2 linked regions of the Methanosarcina acetivorans C2A genome follow. The protein of the gene in region 2 interacts with the protein of the main gene of each other region in a pairwise test. Links are inferred from orthologs where the notes say so. Each region holds a gene or a part of one and is shown on either strand. Other genes may lie near its edges.

Evidence for each region.
Region 1: the proteins of pscS (region 2) and sepS interact in binary tests that used the Methanocaldococcus jannaschii proteins (3 or more experiments, as listed by UniProt). The link is inferred for Methanosarcina acetivorans C2A from one-to-one orthologs.

Annotation. Positions count from the first base shown.
Region 1 is NC_003552.1:110,546-116,618, forward strand. Bases 996-3,973 are described here. They hold sepS (O-phosphoserine--tRNA ligase), read right to left. Parts: upstream 3,306-3,973; coding sequence 1,686-3,305; downstream 996-1,685. Other genes in these bases: MA_RS00455 (DUF169 domain-containing protein), read right to left, coding at 996-1,655; MA_RS00465 (haloacid dehalogenase), read right to left, coding at 3,669-3,973. Also shown: molecular chaperone DnaK, read left to right, coding at 1-65; MA_RS00450 (DnaJ domain-containing protein), read left to right, coding at 218-934; more of MA_RS00455, read right to left, coding at 987-995; more of MA_RS00465, read right to left, coding at 3,974-4,301; MA_RS00470 (UPF0147 family protein), read right to left, coding at 5,100-5,372; MA_RS00475 (Sjogren's syndrome/scleroderma autoantigen 1 family protein), read left to right, coding at 5,619-6,073. UniProt on the Methanocaldococcus jannaschii protein: Catalyzes the attachment of O-phosphoserine (Sep) to tRNA(Cys).
Region 2 is NC_003552.1:838,712-844,753, reverse strand. Bases 1,891-4,837 are described here. They hold pscS (O-phospho-L-seryl-tRNA:Cys-tRNA synthase), read right to left. Parts: upstream 3,971-4,837; coding sequence 2,810-3,970; downstream 1,891-2,809. Other genes in these bases: MA_RS03770 (exosome complex RNA-binding protein Csl4), read right to left, coding at 4,700-4,837; MA_RS03775 (DNA-directed RNA polymerase subunit L), read right to left, coding at 4,304-4,582; MA_RS03785 (winged helix-turn-helix domain-containing protein), read left to right, coding at 2,112-2,450; MA_RS03790 (hypothetical protein), read left to right, coding at 1,891-1,996. Outside these bases: lysA (diaminopimelate decarboxylase), read left to right, coding at 1-347; MA_RS03795 (ferredoxin domain-containing protein), read right to left, coding at 519-1,073; more of MA_RS03790, read left to right, coding at 1,400-1,890; more of MA_RS03770, read right to left, coding at 4,838-5,635. UniProt on the Methanocaldococcus jannaschii protein: Converts O-phospho-L-seryl-tRNA(Cys) (Sep-tRNA(Cys)) to L-cysteinyl-tRNA(Cys) (Cys-tRNA(Cys)).

The sequences.
Region 1 (6,073 bases), 730 kb from region 2 along the record:
AAGACCTTGGGACCGGAATCATGCGAAGTGTTACTATCGAAAGGCCCGAAGGTCTCAACGAGTAATCGCTTAATAGGTTAACAGCTCAGCAATAAAAATCGGTTAATCACTTAATACTCAAAATCGGTTAATTGCTCAATACTCAAAATCGGTTAATTGCTCAATACTCAAAATCGGTTAATTGCTCAATTATACAGGTTCAGAGGGTTGGAAAGCAGTGGACTATTATCAGTTATTCGATATTCCCAGAGGTGCAAACCCGGAGGAGATCGAAAACAGGTATCACTATTTTGCAAAGAAATATCATCCGGACAGAGCTAAGTCCCCTGATGCCCATGAAAAGTTCATAAAAATCAAAGAAGCTTACGAAATTCTCAAGGATCCTCAAAAAAGAAAGGCATATGACATGTTTTTGCCCCCGGAAGAAAAGGCAACGGAAATTTCTGCCAATTCTGAGAATCCTGGTAACCGGGAAGTTACGCAGGAATCTCTGGTTCCGGAAGTTCCCGAGATACCTTCAGGCTCTAAATCTCCCTTCAGGTCGACTACCATCTCCTACGTTTCGTTCAAATCTTCCAGTGACCCCCTGAGCTCTGCCCAATCAAATTCCTCTCCCGAAACAGATACTGTTGACTGGTCCAGATATGTCTATTCCGGAAAAAAACAGGATTCTGAGGATGAAGACCCGTCAGGAAAATCAAAAGGGGAAAATGCCGACTGGTCAAGTGTAAAAGTCAGTTATCAGGGACTGCTAGAAGAAGTCGATGACAGCAAGCACAAAGAGAATTTTTCAGCGGGCTCATTTTTAATGAAGGTATTTGCCTTTGCTCTAGTCATGATCTTTCTTCTGGCAACCGTTGCAGTTGTTGCTCCGGGCCAGTTAAAAGCTATGTGGATCGAAAGTGTGGTGAACCTCTTCGCCAAAATAATATGAGAAGCCTCCTCTTTTATTTCTTCGTTTCCTATCGAGTGACTCTTACTACCTTTCATTGCGTTGTTTCGGGAAGCTTTGAAAGCCCTTCCTCGATTTCCTCTATTTTTTTAAAAGCAATCCCGAGAGGGACTTCAAAATCTTTGTATCCGCTATGTTTTCTTGAACCTTTGCACCCGAAAGATAAACCAATGCCTTTTTCAAGAGCCAGTACGGTGCAATCTCCACATATTGAAGCCGCTCCCATCGTGTCCATCAATGTCCTTTCTCCTTCGGAATAGGCATTTGCCTGAATAATACGCATGGCTTTCTCAGGTTTAAGGAAAAGAATTAGCACATCAAAGGTGCCCCTGTTAAGGGACAGAGGCTCTATCGCTACGGAACAGAATTTTCTCTTTAATCTCGGAAGGGACAGGGCTGCCTTTTCCGCAGCCTGAATATCCCTGTACCTTCCGGATTTAAGATAATATCCGGCAGGGCTTTCCTCAGAAAGCCCAAGGATATAATCTCCGGGAGCGCAGTTCTGTCCGGAAATCCGGAATTTCTCTCCCATACGGGCTTTCTGCACAAGTTCGCAAAATAGAAAGCCGGATTTTTCAGGAAGCTCTTCACCTCCTTTTCCGTCTTTTTCATCCGTTTCAAAGGTAACACAGGCAGGCTCTCCTGTTCCCATCAATCGCCTGAGTTCAGGGTATCTTGAAAACGGCACTTTTTCTTTCTGCATGCAGCTCATTTCCTGTTTTTACTGCCTGTTTCACTCGAATTCCGCTTTTGCGGAGGTGAAGATCGGGCCTCTCATATCTATTTTTTTGTTTTTGCCCGTGATATAACGCTGGGCAGTAGCGCCTATTTTGATGTTGACTTCCGAGGGAACTTTTACAATCCTGACCCTGACGATATGTTCATCTGCTCCGGACATTGCAGCTTCTTCAATTTCCCTGGCAGCCTGGGCTGCAAAGGCTTCTATGAAGCGGATGCCTGCCATTGCGGAGTGGTTCTCAAAGGCTTTCTGCCACTTCTTCGTGTTCGGGATGCCAAGGATATCTCCCTGATAGGTAACGACTTCATTGAAGGCAGCAGGCCCGCAGAGTTTCGTATTCTCTTCGGGTTCGATTACGGAGACTTTTACTTTCCGTCCGCAAACTTCCCCCTCCCAGGCAGGGAATTCACAGGGGCTTGGCTCTTCCCCGTGCAGTTCGCACTGGGCGACCACGGCATCTGCAATTTCCCTCCCTTCGGGGGTTTCCGGGGTCTTGTCCACAAAGACCTGTTTTGCAAGTTCGCTGTCCGACATCTCCCATTCGGAATACTGGGGGATCTGCGGATAGGTCAGGGAGCGGATGTCAGGGGCGTCATGAAGGATCATGGCAAGCCTTTCGACTCCGAGTCCCAGGTTCATGACAGGGCACGGGATGTCGTATTCGGCAAGGGCTGTCGGGGAATAGATCCCGAAGGTTGCGATCTCGATCCAGCCGTCCGAGTACTTGGAGTTCGAACCCACGAGTTTCGGGTGGAAGGCAAAGACCTCAGTCTGGGTGTCAGGCACATAGTACTTGCTGCGTTTTTCATCGGGCCTGAAGAGGAACTTTTCAAAGCCAAACTGGGAGAGAAGCCCTTCAGCAACGGCTTTTCCATGGTCTACGGTCACGTTTTCGTCCATGATAACACAGGAAGCCGAGTAGTAGGTCATGAGCCTGGAAGCGTCTTCCTGCTGTTCCCGCCTGAAACAGCGGTCTATTGAGAAAAAGTGAAAAGGCGGTTCTTTTCGCTCAAGGAGGGCACCAAGGGATATGAACCAGCCGCTTGTCATGTGGCTGCGCAGTGTTTTTGTGCTTGCCTGGGCTACAAGTTCTTTGAATTCGGGAAAGACCTTTTCAATCATGTCGGCTACAAGGGCATCCGAAACTTCAAGAGCTGCCGAGATTTCAGGCACAAGGTCATCGCCTTCGACTTTCCCTTTTTTGTAAGCGTGGAGGACTTTCCTTACCTTGTCTATGCCTTCGTCCCCTATATCCCCCAGGATTCCGTTTATCTGTGCAATACGCTCGTCGGAAATCCCCACATTCGGGCGAGGCAGCCCTGCAAGATAGAAACAGCGGTCAAGGACTGCGAGGGCTTCGCTTCCGAACTGCTTGTGGACCTCTTTTTCATCAACTATAAGGGGGTTCATCATCTCTTCGAAACCCATGCGCAGATAGGCTTCTCTCAGTTTCTGGATTGTATCATAAACAGGGTGAGCTTTCCCGTATCTAAAGGTGGTTCTGGGGTAGCGCTCATTAAGGGTAGGGGTTTTGACCATTTTTTTACCCTCGTTCCAGGTAAGGTCAAAATTCTCCTTTGCATCTTTTTTTATTTTTTCTGGATCGAATCTCATGGATATCCTCTTGTAACTGATTATTGGAATTCTGGGTCTATCAGACCCTTACGGTTTTATCGTTTATATGAATATGTTGAATTGTCTGGCAGCCCTATGAAGTATATCGGATAGCGGGCGTCAGGTAGCTGGTTCTAAACTGCAATTTATCGCGTTAAATTGTAATTAATCGCGCTAAGCTGTAATTAAACATGCTAAGTTGTAATGTAACTGCGCTGAATAGTAAATGATTTTAATGGTTGAAATTTATCCAGTTTTTCTTCTCATCCTGGAGCTCTACTAGGGTGCTGAAGGAGTAAATTGTCTTACAGCCCTGTAGTCTTACAGCTTTGTGGTCTTATATTCTGATATATTCTGATCGTCTTACAGCCTGGATTCCAGGCTCTTCATTGCAAGCTCAAGTTTTTTCTGTTGAATTGAGTTTACCACATCTCCGCGTGTTTTTTCTATCAGGGAGCGGGAGATATCGGTCTTTCGCCTGAGCCCGCCGGTTATCGCGTCAGGGTAATCAAAGTCCATAAGGACTGCATGGATATTTTCCATGATCCCCAAAAATACTTCGGCATTTTCAAAGGATTCTTCCCTTATAAGGTCAAGGACATGTCTTCTGAGCTCCCCCACCAAATCTCCGAGCCCGTTAAGATAGGCAGCATACTCGACTCCCAGTTCATCCGGGGAAGGAAGATTCTGTATCTTTCCTTCTTCTTTTAATAAGCTGTAGAGAACTGCAACTTCTGAATATTCCTGCTGGGCATGTTCTACAAAACCGGCATGGTAAATGTCAGCATGCCCTTCGAACCGGGATTTGAGTTTCTTTAAAGCTCTTCCAGCCGCGTCTATACTTCTATTTGCTTTTTCAAAGTCTTTCCCTTGCAGGGCAAAGCTTGCTATCCTGCATTCCCTGACGATTTCCCTTGAAATTTTCAGTCCTTCTTCTCTGATCTTATCTTTAGTCTCGAAATTATCCCTTATCCGGATAGAAATTTCTTCCAGCATTACTTTTACCCCCCCTGTAAATATTTCATATTTCTATGATACCGTTTTTCCACCTGCTGGCTTTCCGCCCGTATCATGTTATCCCCCTGTATCATGTTATCCCCTATTTTTACGCATTTAGATGTGTTCCCGGTTTTATATTCTTTTTCAAGCTTTCACGCCACTATCTCAGAGTTTCTTTTCTGATATCTTTCCTACTGCATTCTTTATGAATTTCCTTTAAATTGTATTCTTTCTTTGATTTTTTCTGATTATCTTGTCTGTAGTCTTACCCCTCTTACCTGATCAAATCTCTAATTTTTTTAATATGTATAAAATGATTCTGAAGTTCTTTATATCTTTATCCCTTTTTTTGCCTTTTCTTTCGCTAACAAGCTTTAAGCATTTATTTTCTTTCGAAGCTCTGGTCATAATCTGAATTTTAATTCGAGTAGGGAAAACATGGAAGAAGGTCAAAATCAGATCGAAAAAAGACCGGAAAAATCGAAGTAGATTGAAGTTAGAAAGAAACAAGATTGGAGTTAGAATGAAAAAAGATGAAAAAGGTTTTTACCTTGTCGGTATCCCTGATCCCCTGATTTAATTCTAAAATCAGCCGGAGACGACTATCAAAATTACCAAGTCGCTTCCCGGCAGTTTTTAGTTTAGAATCAGATAAAGTTCGAGATTTTTAACAGAATCGTCTCAAGGAACGAATCTGAGCATATTTTCTTTCCGGGAGCCAAATTTTTTCTCTAAGGAACTCTCGGAGCAAATCCTTTTTACAGGATTAAGAAGAACTCTTCTGTTTTTCTTTTTTTACTCATCTACTGGAATGGTTTCAAGCTGGCTTGAAAGGTTCCATATCAGAGTCCTTGTGTGCAGTGGGAGGTTTGGGTCGTTGCTTATATCTTCGAGAATTGAAATGCTTGATGCTGCTCTAAGGAACAGGGGTTCGGATTCATTGTTCAGGATATCCATGATTTCATTCACAGAACGCCTGATATTTCTTGGAACTGAAGAGTCACTGGTTATGCTGTCAAGGACCTGAAGACATTGTCTGATAACTTCTGCTGAATCATTTGATGACATTTGAATCACCTTCGCAGTCAATTATGATGTAAAAATTAGAGCTAATAAATTAGTGTAAGACAGGCTAGTTATATAAAATATTATCGGTAATCCGTGAAATCGATTGTGTTAGTGTTTTCTCTTTGCGATTCCGTAAACAACCCATTTTCCGTTTTGCACATGATAAAGGTAGTTTCATATAGAGGGAGCTACACGAGAAATCTTATAATATGAGTGAAAAACCGTGCAAAAAGGAAGGTTAGGCATATGGATTCTGACAGAGACAAAAAAGTAAAGCGAATCGCTCGTTTCCTGGAACTCGGGGGCACAATGCTTGCCGAACACTGCAAGGTCTGCGGAGCCCCAAAATTTCGTTACCAGGGTACGGTAATCTGCCCTATCTGTGATGTCCGGGAAGAAGGAGAAGAAACTCCGGCTCCAGAACCTGCGGCAGAAGTCCAGGTTCCAGAAGCCAGATCTTCACCTGAGCGAGACAGACCTTCACCTGAACAAGACAGATCTTCACCTGAAAGGGGCAGAGTTCCAGCTGAGCGAGACAGGTCATCTTCTGAGACAAGAAAGAAAATACAGGCACGCAGACCGAAAACGAGGTTCGGGCAAAAAGCCCCGGAAACCGAAGGGGAAGAAGATAAGGTCCTCCGGTTTGCAGAAGAAGAGATTCCGGAACCCTCTTATGAGGCTGAAACCGCAAGAAGCACGTT
Region 2 (6,042 bases):
CAAACCTGATGCGGCCGGGTATGTACGGGGCATACCACCATATAACCGTCCTCGGGAAAGAAAACAAGCCCCCTGTCCATAAATACGACGTAACCGGCTCCCTCTGCGAAAACAATGACAAGTTCGCAATCGACCGGATGCTCCCTGAAGTAGAAGTAGGAGACATCCTGGTGATCCACGACACCGGAGCCCACGGACATGCCATGGGATTCAACTACAACGGAAAACTTCGCTCTGCCGAACTACTGCTGAGAGAAGACGGAAGCGTTGTGCAGATCCGCAGGGCAGAGACCATCGAGGACTACTTTGCAACCCTTGATTTTGAGCAGTTGAAAAGTTTCAGATGAACGATTTCTTGGTTAAATATAAGAAAAAAATATTGAAGAAAAAAATAGTGAGAGGCGGAGCTAATTTCTTTCGTATCTGTCCGCCTTTTTCTTTGTTTTGGTTCCTTTTTCTTTACACTGATTTATTTAGCAGAATTCCTAGAATCTAATTTTCCACTTTTAATTTTTGATTCAGGGCTTTCTCGTAGACTTCCTGTCAAAAAAGACATTTTTCCCTGTGACGCTCAGCGGAATCCCCATGGCCACATCCGCATCGATCATCTCAAAATAACAGGCTGCAGCCCCTGCAGAATACATTATCCTGTTATCGATGCAGAGATCTTTTGCTTTTGCGGCAGCTGAGCCCACGGCAATCCCGAGGTCCAGGTACTTGATCATGCACTGGGGGCCCAGAAACTCTTTCTGCACCTTTTCATGCTCAAGCATCTCTTTACAGGTTTCAAAACCGCAGGCTCCGCAGTCCAGGCTGCTCACACCCGAAGCTTTTAGCCCGATCAGGATGACGGCATCGGCGTCCCTGACATTCCGGGCGTCCCGGAGCAGGAATTTAAGGTCTTTGATCTCGCTTAATTCTTCCATCCTGGAGGCAAGTTCGGTTTTTTCTTCAGGTGAGAGGAGGCAGGTCACAATATCATCAATCCCTTTGCCTTTGGGGGCAGTCCGGGCTGCGGTAAGAATGATTTTTGCAAGCGTTTCGATTGCTTCGAGTTCAGAGTTCAGTTTCATGTGAATAAAAAACTTCTTGTCTATTTATAAATTAAGTGGCGGAACTTTGGACTGCAAAACGAAAGAACCGGTGATATTAGTAAAGGTACCTGAAAAGCAATAGAATCTTTACATGAAATCTTAATGAAAGATCCTCTGAAAAATGAAATATATATATATAGATAACGATACATTTTTATACTAAAAAGATGAAAAAATAGAGAGACAGATATCAAAAAAGACTGTTCCAGAATTCCCGGTTTTGTGAGAAATGAAAACTTCGGGTTTTGAAACCGTTTTTCATCAGAAAGTTGCTTCTGCTTGGTCAAATATTCCTGGAGATTTCAATGAAACTTGTGCTGGATGAAGAAGAAATCTGGATAATTGAATGCATTAAAAAAGCTCACGTGGACTGTGGTTTCCATATCCGGGATGTTATCAAAAAGGCAAAAGCCGAATATGGACTATGCAGGTCAACAGTTTACGAAATAGTGAGTTATCTTGAGTTCCACGGCCTAGTAAAAACGAATAAATCCGGGAACCGGGAACTTGATCCAGACGTCCTCTATTTTGTAATGTGCCCAGCGTGCGGGAAAGAAATTCAGGAAAACGAATCCGTCAAAGAGAACGGTCGGATAATCTGTGAAGACTGCTATCTGGAAGAGCATCAAAAAATAAAGTTTGCAGACCCAATGGCAGTGCGTTCAATGAAACTCTTCAGGAAACAGCACGGATTTAAAGGGACTGAAGGCCTGACCGAACTGCAAAAAGAGATCTATAACTTTATCCTGGAAGATGGGGGGGCTACCCCCGAAAAACTCTCAAAGCTTTTTGGACTCACCCTTCAGGAAACGATGAACCAGCTTGCAATACTAAGACACTGTGAACTGGTGAAAGAGCGTAAGCTTGGAGATGAAATGTACATTGTATCGTTTGATTCTTAATTTTATAGTAAACGGTTTAGTGATTGAAAAAATGATATAGTTGAAGTAGTTAAAAAAGCAACTCCAGTAAGGCAAATATAGGGAATAATGAATGCTATTGGAAAGGTGACCGAATATGGATTCAGATGAAAATGCAAGAAAAAAAGAAGAATGGCTCGAGCGAATGAAACGTGAAGGTAAACTGACGAGAAACCCGACCGAAGACCATAAATTCGGACTCAAGGTTCTTCAGAATACCACGAGAAGAGAGATCCTTATCTCGCTCGGAAGTGAGAGAAAATCCTATGAGGAGATAAAAGAAAAATTCAACCTGAACGACAGCATGGCAAATTTCCACCTCAACATGCTGGAAGATGCACTTTACATCGAAAAAATAGAAGAGGAAGGAAAAGTATTTTATGCCCAAACCCCGCGGGGAGAAGGGTATGTGGAAAACGTGGAAATGAAGAAGTAAAAACAGGTAACTCCCCGAAAACAGGGCTTTGTTTTTTTACAGGAAATGTTGAAAAACAGAACATACAATCCCAAAACTTTTTTAAAAATTTTTCCATCCGGGGCTGCCGTAGAGCATTTAAACTGAATTTTCTCCTGAAATTGAAATCAAAAAATAAGGATCAGACGGTGAAAAAACAGTCATCTCAGCTAGCTTATCATCCAGAATGAGACCTTTTCAGAGAAATCTATCATTCAGAATGAGAGTCTAAAATAGATTTCAAAAACCAGATTCAAAAAAAGTAACCCGGATACCCAGTATAAGGAACAGACTATTAGATTGCTCCAGGGCATCAGAAAAAAAATCGATTTTGAAGTTTTTTAAACATTCTCGTATTTTTTCAGGATCTCCTCAAAAGAGTCCGCAACAACGCCGAGCTTTTCTTTTCCGAGCCCGAAAGTGCTGAGCTTGAAATATTTGGTAAGCCCGGACTTGATGCCGTGGATGTTCCTTTCTTTGAGCTCTTTATAAAGGAAATACCTGCCTTTCTTGATCTTCTGGGAAATCTCGTAGAAGCCGGGAGCTTCAAAGAACATAAGGTCGTGAGAATGTGGTTTCTGCCCGCGCTGGATAAAGCCCATGTCCTCAAGCCTTGCAGAGAACCAGCGGGCGTTTTCGACTTCCTGGTCCCAGTTCCTGACGCGCTTTACCACTTCCGGAAAAGATGCAATCATGGTCATAACCGTTGCCCCACGGGCAGTGCAGCCCAGAAGTTCAACTTCCTTTACCTTGCTGTATACGGATTTCCTGAATACGATTGGGGCATATTCTTCGCTTACGCCGAGCACTCCGACAGGTCCGGATGCTGCCATTGACTTATGCCCGCTGCCCACTATGAAGTCAGCTCCGATTTCTTTTGCGGATACGGGCATCCTTCCCACACAGTACGCCCCGTTCAGGAGAAGAGGGACTTCATACTCATGGCAGACGGACGCGATCTTTCCTGCATCCGGGATGTTTCCGTAGCTCCCGTCAGGATATGTTACAAGGGCAAGAACCGGAGGTTTTCCGCTTTCCTTTGTGACCTCTTCGATTGCGGTCCCGTACCCTTCGGGGTCAAGATAATATTCGGGACTGCCTGCATGTGGTACCACTTTTACATTCAGACCGGCTCTCTCAGCTGCAACATAAGAGGAGTAATGGGCAAGCCCGTCAAGCACGATCCAGTCCCCGGGCTTGCCCATGGAATGCATAACCGCAAATTTGGACTCTCTTGCCCCGTTTGTAACCCTTGCCTCATCACAGCCTAAAAACTCAGGGAGAGCTTTATGTACGAAATCATGGATAGGGGGTTTTTTAATCTGGTCCAGAACCCCACCACAGAAGTCGCAGACAGAGTAACCGTCTCCCCATTCCACAAGGGCCTGCCTGGCTGCCTCGGTCAAAAGCCCGCCAGTCTGCAGAGGGTCGATATTTATGCTGCCGAGGGTTTCTCGCTTTATGAAACCATACTTCTGTAAAGATGAATCGTCAAGTGTCATTTTATTTATACCTCAGTGATAACGGAAAATTTCCTATTCAAACGAAAAATTTCTCCTCTGGTTTCTGTCCTGGTTATGAGAGCAGATCTGAGAAAATTAACTGTCTGGAGCCCTATATATCCAGTGATATATCAGGAATTCATAAAAAGGTATTCCAGAAGCAATTTATAAAGAGACAGTAAAATCCCGTAAAAATCCTTGTGAAAGCGAACAAATACTATCCGGAAACCCTTATCTAAAGTATATAGAGTAGGAGAAAGCCCCCTGGTAAGAAAAAAGGGCAAAACGTCTTTTAAGAGACGTTTTAAGAGACGTCCTGCAGGTCATCCGGCTTCAGGCATTTGCTGCCTTGCTGAAGACATCGATGAACTCATCACACTGAGCAATAATGATTGCTGCCGTTTCCTTTAAGACCAGAATCGGGTCTGTACCATCGGTTTTGATGTAAAGGATAGGATCGCTGATGCTCACGTGTTTCATGTCATAGAAAGCCGCTTCAACCCTTTCATCTTTAATCAGGAGGTCCTTAAGAAGATTGAGAAGGGTATGAGTTTCGCCTCTAAGCTCGACTTCAAGCTCGTTATTTGTTTTATTAAGAATGTTCAGTTCCATTGGTGACCACCTGTAAATGGTGAGTGATATAGCTGGTTATATTACAACCTGCCGCAAAATGCATAATCCGTCATAAAATGCCAAAACCTGCATAAAGTAAGATGGGGAAAGAGAAAATTACCGGATTCCTTTCCCGTACTCGGTTGAGATCTTACGGGTTTCAGTCATATTGCAGACCGGGCATTTAAGCTTTTTCCCTTCCAGGACAAGTTCGCCTCTGCAGTTTGAGCAGTAAGCTTTTACAACTCCAAGGGAATCTTCGGATGTGGTAAGACGCATTCTATCAACATCAATAACTCTGGCTTTTACGATATCAGAGGGCCTGAACTCATCTGAGAGTCTCTTTACATAGGAGTCCCTCACATTTGAAACATGGATATCCCCAGGCCTTGTGTTGACAATTTCCCTGTTCTCTTTTCCTTCGATTCCTGCAACTTCCACCATTGCCCCGGACTCTCGGACGTCAGTGATCTTGCCGTAAACTATGTCCCCTACCTTAAGGATATTTGGGGTAAGGGTGTTTGGCTTAACCGAGACAACTCTGGATTTTCTGTCAATGAGCACATTTCCCGTGGCAGTGGAATAGATATCCCCACCAATTACTGTTGTTCCGGCACCCGATTTGAACTCCTCTGTAGTCCCGACAAGTTCGCCAGGAAGGACAAAACCTCCTTTTTCGAGGTCTTCTTCGGATCTCACAGGCTCTCTGGCAGGAGGCCTGAACCCCGGAATTTCCTTCCTATCTCTGGGAGATTTCTTAGAATATGGGAATCTTCTCTTTTTTCCAAGGTCACCTTTGAACTGATCCTTTGACTGATCTCTGGACCCACGGGACTGGCCCTTAAATTGATCCCTTGAATGACCTTTAAACTGGTCTCTGGACTGGCCGCGGGACTGACCTTTAAACTGATCTCTTGGCTGATCCCTTGGCTGGCCTTTAAACTGTTCCCTGCTTTCTGCAGCTACCGGAACAGATTTTTCAGCAACCGGTTTTCCTTCCCCAGGGCCTGTTAATTTTTTCCTGGTAGTCTTATTTTTTCGGATTCTAATCATGATCCCTCATTTGAATTATCGCTATTAGTTATGTAAATAAGTCATTCTACTGGTTTTCAGTAATCTTTATAGAGTTTTTGGCGGCAACTTAACCCATCGAGAATTCAACTTCAGGAGGCACAGGAGCAATCTCCTTCCTCAATATTTTCCAGTTTAGTTCTTCCCTTACAGCATGGCATACGTTTCAATACATGTAGCTATATTAATTAGGACTTACGCGGTTGAACCGAGTAATCAATGGCATTAAACCTTCACGGTATAAAACAATAACCAAGTTGCAACGCCGAATGTGCTTGATTTTGTACTCAAGTGCGTAAGTCCTATTAATGCAAAGTAACCATATTATTCTACTAGCCATCAAATTATTTAGATAACCTTCCCGAAGTACCTATCTACGCCATAGACCT